2 regions of the Streptomyces sp. NPDC079141 genome follow, and region 1 is predicted to be linked to the other one. Evidence: riboswitches for the same ligand, from Rfam matches in the RefSeq annotation. Region 1 holds a riboswitch; the other holds the start of a gene.
The links. Region 1 has a riboswitch for S-adenosylmethionine ahead of thrC (threonine synthase). Riboswitches for the same ligand answer to the same signal wherever they lie in the genome.
Positions count from the first base shown of each region.

Region 2: another riboswitch for S-adenosylmethionine. It lies ahead of AB0Q90_RS07320 (aminotransferase class V-fold PLP-dependent enzyme); the one in region 1 lies ahead of thrC (threonine synthase).

Region 1 is NZ_JBFBLP010000005.1:147,429-153,072, forward strand. Features, by position in the region: gene AB0Q90_RS17365 (extracellular solute-binding protein) at 1-409, shown strand, start outside; gene AB0Q90_RS17370 (DUF3263 domain-containing protein) at 445-678, shown strand; gene otsB (trehalose-phosphatase) at 686-1,537, opposite strand; gene AB0Q90_RS17380 (trehalose-6-phosphate synthase) at 1,581-2,984, opposite strand; gene AB0Q90_RS17385 (glucosyl-3-phosphoglycerate synthase) at 3,047-3,991, opposite strand; SAM riboswitch class I at 4,120-4,258, shown strand; gene thrC (threonine synthase) at 4,277-5,560, shown strand; gene AB0Q90_RS17395 (MoaD/ThiS family protein) at 5,644-5,644, shown strand, end outside.
Region 2 is NZ_JBFBLP010000002.1:492,191-497,834, forward strand. Features, by position in the region: gene AB0Q90_RS07310 (cytochrome bc complex cytochrome b subunit) at 1-1,608, shown strand, start outside; gene trpD (anthranilate phosphoribosyltransferase) at 1,732-2,796, shown strand; SAM riboswitch class IV at 2,872-2,988, shown strand; gene AB0Q90_RS07320 (aminotransferase class V-fold PLP-dependent enzyme) at 3,142-4,503, shown strand; gene AB0Q90_RS07325 (Lrp/AsnC ligand binding domain-containing protein) at 4,553-4,834, opposite strand; gene AB0Q90_RS07330 (rhomboid family intramembrane serine protease) at 4,831-5,565, opposite strand.

The DNA of each region.
Region 1 (5,644 bases):
CGGCATGGTGCCGATGCCCGGCGCCGACGGGCCGAGCCGGATCTCCATGGGCGTCGCCGACTGGATGATGGCCTTCAAGCAGAACGGCCACGCCGAGCAGGCCGGCGACTTCCTCGACTTCGTCTACGACGAGAAGAACGTGCTCGCGTTCTCGCGGGAGTACGACCTGCTGCCCGTGACGAACTCCGTCTCCGACGTCATGAGCACGGCGGAGCAGGACGAGGAGCTGCGGCCGTTCCTGGAGGCGCTGCCCGCCTCCGAGCTGTACCCGGTGGGCCGGACCTCCTGGGCGGCGGTCAGCGCGGCGGTCAAGGACAGGATCGGCAAGGCGGTCGCGCCCGGCGGCAACCCGTCGACCGTGCTCCAGCAGCTCCAGGTGACGGCGGTCGCGGAGGAGAGCGCGGAGTAGCCCCGCTGTCAGTGGCGGCGGCTACGGTGCGGGGTATGGAACAGGAGCCGCTGGGTCGCAGGGAGCAGTCGATCCTCGCCCTGGAACGCCGTGGCTTCCCGGGGCCGGGAGCGAAGGAGCGGGCGATACGCGAGGAGCTGGGGCTGGCCCCCGTGCGCTACTACCAGCTCCTCAACGCCCTCCTCGACGACGAGCGGGCCCTGGCCCACGACCCGGTGACGGTGAACCGGCTGCGCAGGGTGCGCGAGTCCCGGCGCTCGGAGCGGTGAGCGCGGGCTACAGGCGCGCCGCCAGGCTCCTCAGCAGCCTCACCACTCCCGCCGGTCCCTGCACCACCATGTCCGCCCGCTCCTCCAGCTCCGGAACCTCCTCGCTGGCGCTGCACACCAGCAGACCCGGAGTGCCGTCGGTGCGGAGCTTGTCCACGGCCGCGTAGGCGGGGAGATCGCCCAGGTCGTCACCGGCGTAGAGGACCGAGGCCGCGTCGATCTCGCGGACGTAGTCGAGGAGGGCGACGCCCTTGTCCATGCCGGGCGGGCGCAGTTCCAGGACCATACGGCCGGGCTCGACGATCAGGCCGTGGCGGGCGGCCAGTTCGGCGAGGGGCTCGCGCAGGGCTTCGAAGGCGGCCTGGGGGTCGTCGGCGCGGCGGGTGTGGACGGCGACCGCGCGGCCCTTCTCCTCGATCCAGGTGCCGTGCCAGGCCCCGACCCCGTCGAGGACACCGGGCAGCTCGGCGCGGACGGCCGCGACGCCGGGGTCGGGGGCGGGCGCGCTGACGGTGGCGGAGACGGCGTCCCAGCGTTCGGCGCCGTAGTGGCCGAGCACGACGAGGTGCTCCAGGCCGCGAACGCCGGCGAAACCGCCGTAGCGGACGGCGACGCCGGCCGGGCGTCCGGTGACCACGGCGACGGCGGCCACCTTCGGCGCGAGGGCGGCCAGCGCGGGCACCGCCTCGGGGTGGGCGCGGGCCTGTTCGGGGTCCGCCACGATCGGCGCGAGCGTCCCGTCGAAGTCGAGCGCGATCACCGCGCGGTCGGGCCGCGCCAGCAGCGCGTCCAGACCGGCTCGTCCGGCGGGGGTGGAAGGGGTCGGCAGTGCGTCCGTGGAGTCCGTATGGCTGCCCATACGGGGACCATATCCACGGGAGCCGGAGGCACGCATGCAGATCTCAGCCGGTCAGTGCGCGCAGCTGCTCCAGGAACCACGCCGCCGGCGGCAGCGCGGTCGCGGACGCCGCCAGCCGCTTCGTCCGTTCCGCCCGCTCGCCCGCCGGCATCCCCAGCGCCTCGTGGAGCGCGTTCGCCGTCCCCCCGATGTCGTACGGGTTGACCACGACCGCGTCCTCGCCCAGCTCCTCGAACGCCCCGGCCTCCCGCGACAGCACCAGCACGCAGCCCTCGTCGGACACGACCGGCACCTCCTTCGCGACCAGGTTCATGCCGTCCCGGATGGGGTTCACCAGCGCCACGTCGGCGATCCGGTACGCGGCCAGGGAGCGCGCGAAGTCGTCCTTGACATGGAGCACGACCGGCGTCCAGTCCGCCGTACCGAACTCCTCGTTGATCGAGTCCGCCAGCCGCCGCACCTCGGCCGTGTAGTCCCGGTACACCGCCAGGTCCTGGCGGGACGGGTACGCGAAGGCCACGTGCACCACGCGTTCCTGCCACCACGGGAACGCCGTCAGCAGCTCCCGGTACGCCAGCAGGCCCCGCACGATGTTCTTGGACAGCTCGGTGCGGTCCACCCGCACGATCGCCTTGCGCGGCTCCCCGTCCGGCCCCGCCCCGATCTCCGTCCGCAGCGCCGCCATCCGTTCCTCGACGTCGGCCTCGTGCGACCGCTTGCGCAGGAAGTCCGCGTCTGCGCCCAGTCCGTGCACCCCGACCTCGGTGTCCCCGAGGCCGCCCGCGATCTCCGTGCAGCACGCGGTGAACGCGTCCGCCCAGCGGTGGGTGAGGAAGCCGAGCCGGTCGGCGCCGAGCATGCCCTCCAGCACCTCGCGGGCCACCCGGTCGGGCAGCATGCGGAAGTAGTCCACCGGGGCCCACGGGGTGTGCGAGAAGTGGGCGATCCGCAGGTCCGGGCGCAGCCGGCGCAGCATGCCCGGCACCAGCGTCAGGTGGTAGTCCTGGACCAGGACCGCCGCCCCGTCGCCCGCCTCCTCGGCCAGCGCCTCGGCGAAGGCCCGGTTGTAGCGGGCGTAGTTCCCCCACTGCCGCCAGAACTCGTTGTCGAACAGCGGCTCGACCGGCGTCTGGTAGAGCATGTGGTGGACGAACCACAGCACCGAGTTGGCGATGCCGTTGTACGCGTCGGCATGCACCTCGGCGTCGATGTCCAGCATCCGTACGCCGGCCTCGCCGACCCCGCGCCGGACCGCCTCGCGGTCACCGTCGGACAGCGCCGAGCACACCCACAGGGCGCCGGCGTCCGGGCCGATGGCCGACAGGCCCGACACCAGTCCGCCGCCACCCCGCTTGGCGTGCAGCGATCCGTCCTCCTGCACCTCGTAGGACACCGGGCCGCGATTCGACGCGACCAGCACCTGGGCAGCACCGTGCGTGGAAGCCATGTGCTCCAACCTAGCCCGCACCGTAAACGCTCAAACGTACGAGCCGCCCGTCGAGACGTGCGCTACGCCACCTTGCGTGACGCGTACTCGGTGATCTCCACCATCGGCGGCCGCTCCTCCGTGTCCACGGAGTACGTACGTGGCTCGAAACCGTCCTCGCCGCGCTCGAACTGGGTGAGCGAGGGGCGGATGAGATGCCCGCGGGCCAGCCGCAGCTGTGCCGTGCGGTAGATCGCGGCGGACATCCGGCCGAGCGCCTGCCCGTCCTGGTGCCGGTGCTTGCGGACCCCGACGTCGACCTGGGCCAGCGCGTCCAGGCCCACCAGGTGCAGGGCGTCGATCAGCATGCCCAGCTCCACGCCGTAGCCCACCGGGAACGGCAGCTGTTCCAGCAGCGTGCGACGGGCCGCGTACTCGCCGCCCAGCGGCTGCACGAACCCGGCCAGCTGCGGCCAGTGCATGTTCAGCAGCGGGCGGGCCATCAGCTCGGTGACCCGGCCGCCCTGCCCGGCGGCCTGGCCGAGCGGACGGTCGTACATCGCCTTGACCAGGTCCACCCCGGGTTCGGTGAGCAGCGGGCCCACGATCCCCGAGACGAACTCCGACTTGAACTCCTTCAGGTCGGCGTCGATGAAGCAGACGATGTCGCCCCGGGTGACCAGCAGCGAGCGCCAGAGCACCTCGCCCTTGCCCGGCACGGCCGGTATGCGGGGCAGGATCTCGTCCCGGTGCACCACCGTCGCCCCGGCCGCCGCGGCGACCTCGGAGGTACGGTCGGTCGACCCGGAGTCGACGACGACGATCTCGTCGACGAGCGGGACCTGCTGCATGAGGTCGTGACGGATCACGGCGACGATCTCGCCGACCGTCTCCTCCTCGTTGAGCGCGGGCAGCACGACGGAGACCGACTGGCCCGTGCTGCGTTTGGCGGCCAGGATCTTGTGGAGCGGGCGATCGGTCGCGGACCAGGACCGGGTGCTCAGCCAGCGCTCGACTTCTTCCAGCACAGTCTGCGGCTCCTCACGTGTCTCGCGGTTCGGACGGCTCTCTTCACTGTCCTGGCCTTCGGTTACAGTCTTGAGCAACGCTGATGACCATCGCATGTCAGGGGTCGTTAGCGCTTACAACTACATACCGCTCATCCAGAGGGGCAGAGGGATACGGCCCGATGAAGCCCCGGCAACCCTCCAGTCGGTCTCGTTCACGCGAGGCTCCCGGCTAGGGAAGGTGCCAAATCCGTCTCACGACGAGATGCGTCGTGAGGAAGATGAGGAGAAAGGGCCTCGCCTCACATGGCTGTGCAGACTGTTGCAAGCACCGGAAACTCCACTGTCGACCTCGGTCCCGCCGCGGCCCTGAGCTGCCGCGAGTGCGGTCACCGGGTACCCCTCGGACCGCTCTTTGCATGCGAGGAGTGTTTCGGCCCGCTGGAGATCGCCTACGACTTCTCGGCCTACGACACCGAAGAGCTCCGCAAGCGCATCGAAGCGGGTCCCGCGAACATCTGGCGTTATGCGCCGCTGCTGCCCGTCCCCGCGGACGTGGCCGACAAGCCCAACATCAACCCGGGCTGGACCAAGCTCGTCAAGGCCGACAATCTGGCCCGTGAGCTCGGCGTGACCGGCGGTTTGTATGTGAAGGACGACTCCGGTAACCCGACGCACTCCTTCAAGGACCGCGTCGTCGCCCAGGCCCTGGAGGCCGCGCGCGCCTTCGGCTTCACCACGCTCTCCTGCTCCTCCACCGGCAACCTGGCCGGCGCCGTCGGCGCCGCCGCCGCCCGCGCCGGCTTCCGCTCCTGCGTGTTCATCCCGCACGACCTGGAGCAGGGCAAGGTCGTCATGGCCGCGGTCTACGGCGGTGAGCTCGTCGGCATCGAGGGCAACTACGACGACGTGAACCGTTTCTGCTCCGAGCTGATCGGCGACCCGGCCGGCGAGGGCTGGGGCTTCGTCAACGTCAACCTGCGGCCGTACTACGCGGAGGGCTCCAAGACCCTCGCGTACGAGATCTGCGAGCAGCTCGGCTGGCAGCTGCCCGACCAGCTCGTCGTGCCGATCGCCTCCGGCTCCCAGCTCACGAAGATCGACAAGGGTCTGCAGGAGCTGATCAAGCTCGGGCTCGTCGAGGACAAGCCGTACAAGATCTTCGGTGCGCAGGCGGAGGGCTGCTCGCCGGTGTCGGTGGCGTACAAGGCGGGCCACGACGTCGTCCGCCCGCAGAAGCCGAACACCATCGCCAAGTCGCTGGCCATCGGCAACCCGGCGGACGGGCCGTACGTCCTGGACATCGCCCGGCGGACCGGTGGCGCGGTGGAGGACGTGACGGACGAGCAGATCGTCGAGGCGATCAAGGTCCTTGCCAGGACCGAGGGGATCTTCGCGGAGACCGCCGGTGGTGTCACCGTGGGTGTGACGCGGAAGCTGATCGAGAACGGGCTGCTGGATCCGACGTTGACGACGGTCGTGCTGAACACGGGTGACGGTCTCAAGACGTTGGATGCGGTGGCCGGGACTGGTCTGACGGCGACGATTCGTCCCAACCTTGAGTCGTTCCGTGAGGCCGGGCTCGTGTAGCTGTTGTCGTCTGCGGGCCGGTGGGGGCTGGTCGCGCAGTTCCCCGCGCCCCTAGGTTTGTTTCCCTTCCGGAGGTTTCCACCG
Region 2 (5,644 bases), on a different contig from region 1:
TCTCGCGGGAAGGCACCGGCCGGCGAGCGCGTCGCCGACTGGGCCGACGGCCGGCTGGGGATCTACTCCCTGGCCAAGGCCAACATGCGCAAGATCTTCCCCGACCACTGGTCGTTCATGCTGGGCGAGGTCTGCCTCTACAGCTTCATCATCATCATCCTCACGGGTGTGTACCTGACGCTGTTCTTCCACCCGTCGATGAACGAGGTGGAGTACCACGGCAGCTACGTCCCGCTGCAGGGCCAGCTGATGTCCGAGGCGTTCAACTCGACCATGCACATCTCCTTCGATGTGCGCGGTGGTCTGCTGATCCGGCAGATCCACCACTGGGCGGCGCTGATCTTCCTCGCCGGCATGTTCGTGCACATGATGCGCGTGTTCTTCACGGGTGCGTTCCGCAAGCCGCGTGAGGTCAACTGGCTGTTCGGCTTCCTGCTGTTCGTCCTGGGCATGTTCACCGGCTTCACCGGTTACTCGCTCCCGGACGACCTGCTCTCCGGCACCGGTGTCCGCTTCATGGAGGGCGCGGTCCTGTCCGTGCCGATCGTCGGCACGTACCTGTCGTTCTTCCTCTTCGGCGGAGAGTTCCCGGGCGGCGACTTCGTGGCCCGCTTCTACTCGGTCCACGTCCTGCTGCTGCCGGGCATCATGCTCGGTCTGGTGGTCGCCCACCTGATCCTGGTCTTCTACCACAAGCACACGCAGTACGCGGGCCCCGGCAAGACGAACAACAACGTCGTCGGCATGCCGCTGCTGCCGGTGTACATGGCCAAGGCCGGCGGCTTCTTCTTCCTGGTCTTCGGTGTCATCGCGGTCATCTCCGCGATCGCCACGATCAACCCGATCTGGTCCATGGGCCCCTACCGTCCGGACCAGGTGTCGACCGGCGCCCAGCCCGACTGGTACATGGGCTTCTCCGAGGGCCTGATCCGTGTCATGCCGGGCTGGGAGGTCAACTTCTGGGGTCACACGCTCGTCCTGGGTGTGTTCATCCCGCTGATGATCTTCCCGCTGGTCCTGGTCGCGATCGCGGTCTACCCGTTCATCGAGTCCTGGGTCACCGGCGACAAGCGCGAGCACCACATCCTGGACCGCCCGCGCAACGCGCCGACCCGTACGGCCTTCGGTGTCGCCTGGATCACCTGGTACATGGTGCTGCTGATCGGTGGTGGAAACGACCTCTGGGCCACCCACTTCCACCTGTCGATCAACGCCATCACCTGGTTCGTCCGGATCGCGTTCTTCGTCGCGCCCGTCATCGCGTTCATCGTCACCAAGCGGATCTGCCTCGGCCTCCAGCGCCGCGACAAGGACAAGGTGCTGCACGGCCGCGAGTCGGGCATCATCAAGCGCCTGCCGCACGGTGAGTTCATCGAGGTGCACGAGCCGCTCAGCCAGGAGCAGCTGCACACGCTCACCGCGCACGAGCAGTACAAGCCGGCCGAGATCGGCCCGACGGTCGACGAGAACGGTGTCGAGCGCAAGGTGAAGGGCTCCCAGAAGCTGCGCGCCAAGCTCAGCGAGGCGTACTACGGCGAGGAGTCCCAGATTCCGAAGCCGACCGTCGAGGAGTACAAGGAGATCACGAGCGGCCACGGCCACCACTGATCGCTGCGGCGTCGCCACGCCGGCCAAAGGGCCCCGTCCGGTCTTCGGACGGGGCCCTTTGCCATGCCTTCCGGCTGGATAGGGTGGGGTCCACAGTCATCTACGACACCCAGGAGCGGCCTTATGAGCGCTGTGACCCCCGCTGGAGGCGACACCGCGGCGGGCCGTTCCTGGCCCGACGTCCTCAGCGCCCTGCTCGCCGGACGGGACCTGAGCGCCGGCGACACGGCGTGGGCCATGAACCGCTTCATGAGCGGCGAGGCGACGGACGCCCAGATCGCCGGCTTCATGGTGGCGCTGCGGGCCAAGGGAGAGACCGTCGAGGAGATCAACGGTCTCGTCGAGGCGATGTACGCGCACGCGCAGCCGCTGGACATCCCGGGGCCGGCCGTCGACATCGTCGGCACGGGCGGCGACCGGGCCAGGACGGTCAACATCTCGACCATGTCGGCCATCGTGATCGCGGGCACCGGGGCGAAGGTCGTCAAGCACGGCAACCGGGCGTCGTCCTCGGCGAGCGGCTCGTCGGACGTGCTGGAGAAGCTCGGCATCAACCTGGACCTGTCGCCCGAGCGGGTGGCGCAGGTGGTGGACCAGGCCGGGATCACCTTCTGCTTCGCGGCCAAGTTCCACCCCTCGATGCGGTTCGTCGGCGCGGTCCGCCGGGACCTGGGGATTCCGACCTCGTTCAACCTCCTCGGCCCGCTGACCAACCCCGCCCGGGTCACCTCCTCGGCGATCGGCTGCTTCGACACCCGTATGGCCGGGCTGATGGCCGGTGTGCTGGCCGAGCGCGGCTCGTCCGCACTGGTGTTCCGCGGCGACGACGGGCTCGACGAGCTGACGACCACGGCCACCTCCCGGGTGTGGATCGTCCGCGACGGCAAGGTCACCGAGGAGGCCTTCGACCCGCGGGAGGTCGGCATCGAGCTGGTCCCGGTCGAGGCTCTGCGGGGCGCGGACGCGTCGTACAACGCGGAGGTCGCCCGGCGGCTCCTGGACGGCGAGACCGGCCCCGTGCGCGAGGCGGTGCTGCTGAACTCGGCGGCGGCGCTGGTGGCCCTGAACCCGACCGAGGCCCCCCTGACGGACCAGATCCGCGCCGGGATGGCGAGGGCCGCGGAGTCCATCGACTCGGGGGCGGCGAAGCGGACGCTGGAGCGCTGGGTGGCGGCCAGCAACGCGTAGGTTCCGTGCCGGGATGTCCCGCGATCCGGACACGGGTTGCGGGACATCGATCACTTCACGTACGTTCCTGTACCAGGTCATGAGTGACAGTCATGAGGCCCCGGCCGACTGTCCGGCAACCCTCCGTCCGTGGCGGGGTGCCCCGGGTGAAGACCAGGCCGTAGCCACAAAGGCTTACGGCAAGCGCGGACCCCTCGCGTCACCAGGGGTCCTGGTCGTCGAGGAGTCTTCCGTGAGCAAGCGAATGCGATAGGGCCGCAGAGCCCCGCCTCCGCATCCCCTTTTCTCCGCTTTTCCCGCATGCCGTTGCCTGCTGCCGGCATGCCCTCTCACGGGAGTTCCGTCATGTCTGTCTCCAGCGTTGCCGCCGACCAGTCCGTTTGTGCCCCCCTGGCCGTTCTGGGCCGGGATGTCACGGTCCCGCTCGTCACCGGCGGCGAGGTCACCTACGCGGCCCTCGACTACGCCGCCAGCGCCCCCGCCCTCCAGCGGGTCTGGGACGACGTGGCGGCCTACGCGCCGTACTACGGCAGCGTCCACCGGGGCGCCGGATACCTCTCCCAGCTGTCCACGGACCTCTTCGAGAACGCCCGCAGGACCGTCGCCGAGTTTCTCGACTGCCGCGCCGACGACCAGCTGATCTTCACGCGCTCCACCACCGACTCGCTGAACCTGCTGGCCGCGGCCCTCCCTGCCGACTGCCAGGTCTTCGTCTTCGAGACCGAGCACCACGCCTCGCTGCTGCCCTGGCAGGACGCGAAGGTCACCTACCTCAACGCCCCGCGCACCCCGCAGCAGGCCGTGGCCACCCTGGAGCGCGCCCTCGCCGACCGCGACCCCTACGGCCCGGCCCTGGTCTGCGTCACCGGCGCCTCGAACGTCACCGGCGAGCTGTGGCCCGTACGGGAACTCGCCGCCGCCGCCCATGCGCACGGCGCCCGGATCGTCCTCGACGCCGCCCAGCTCGCCCCGCACCACCCGGTGTCCGTCCAGGATCTCGACGTCGACTGGGTCGCCTTCTCCGGCCACAAGCTCTACGCCCCCTTCGGCTCTGGCGTACTGGCCGGCCGCGCCGACTGGCTGCGCGCGGCCGACCCCTACCTCGCGGGCGGCGGCGCCAGCCGCAAGGTCACCCGGCGCGAGGACGGGGGAGTGGCCGTGGAGTGGCACGAGAGCGCGGCGCGGCACGAGGCCGGGTCGCCGAACGTCATCGGTGTCTACTCCATCGCGTCGGCCTGCAAGGCGCTGACGGAGGCGGGCTTCGACACCCTGGTCGCCCGTGAGCAGCACCTGATCGAGAAGGTCCGGGCGGGCCTCGCCGAGGTCCCGGAGGTGCGTGTCCTCTCCCTGTTCGGCGACGACGCCCCGCGGGTCGGCGTGATCTCCTTCGTCGTCGAGGGCTGGAACAGCTCCCACTTCGCCGCCGCGCTCTCCGCCGAGTACGGCATCGGCGTCCGCGACGGTCTGTTCTGCGCCCACCCGCTGGTCCGCACCCTGCTGGGCAGCGACCCGCAGACGCAGGGTGAGTGCGGTGCCCCCGAGGCGGCGCCCGGCGAGAAGTCCCTCAACGCGATCCGGGTCAGCTTCGGCGCGGGTACGCCGGACGAGCACGTCGAGCGGTTCGTGAACGCCGTGCGCGAACTCGTCACCGACGGCGCGAAGTGGAACTACCGCACGGAGGACGGGCGTTGCGTCCCGGCGGTCTGAAGCGGATCGGGGGTGTGCGGCGGTCGCCGCACACCCCCGATCCCGTGTCCTAGCTGTCCAGGCCGAGCGCGAACGCCGCCTCCAGGTCGTGCTGCGAGTACGTCCGGAACGCCACGTGCGTGTCCGTGCCCTCCACGCCGGGGATCTTGCTGATCCGGCCGGGGATGACCTCGGCGAGGTCCTCGTGCTGCTTCACCCGGACCATCGCGATCAGGTCGTAGGTACCGGTGACGGAGAAGACCTCGCTCACGCTGTCCAGCGAAGCGATCTGCTCCGCGATCTCGGGGATCCGGTCCACGCTGGTCTTGATGAGGACGATCGCGGTGATCACGGCTGGTTCTCTCCCTCGGGGGCCGGCGTCGCTGGGGTGGCCTTCACTCTAGTCGTACGGCCGAACCGCACCCAGGCGAAGCAGAGGCCCAGGCCGAAGCCCACGAGGTGCGCCAGATAGGCCACCCCCGGCCCGCTCGCCGCCCGCCCCGCCGCCAGCCACTGCAGGGCCGCCCAGAACGGCAGCACGATCCACGCCGGGAAGCGCAGCGGCAGGAAGAACAGGAACGGCAGCAGGCTGGTCACCCGGGCCCGTGGGAACAGCGCCAGGAACGCCCCGAGGACCGCGGAGATCGCGCCGGACGCGCCGACCAGGGACTGCTCGGAGTCGGCGTTGGCGGCCGCGTAGCCCAGCAGGGCGAGATAGCCGCAGCCCAGATAGAACAGGGTGAACTGGACGCGGCCCATCCGTTCCTCGGTGAGCACGCCGAAGACGTAGAGAAACAGCATGTTGCCCAGCAGGTGCACCCAGCTGCCGTGGACGAAGAGGGCCGTGGCCGGGGTCAGGGCGGCGCGGGCCGAGCCTTCGAACAGTTCGGCCGGGACCACGCCCCAGCGGCGGAAATAGGCGCGCTGCGCGGCGAGCAGTTCGTCGCCGGTGCCGTACACCGGATTGAGGCCCGAGGCGGGGCCGATCAGGAAGATCAGCGAGCACAGGGCGATCAGTCCGTATGTCACCGGCGAAGGCGTCCGGACCGCTCTGCCGACCGTTGTGCTCCAGTTGCTGATCATGAACACAGAGCATGACGTAACAGGATGGAATAGAACAGACTGCCTCGCCGCCGTGGACGCCCGAGCGGCGAGTCCCCGC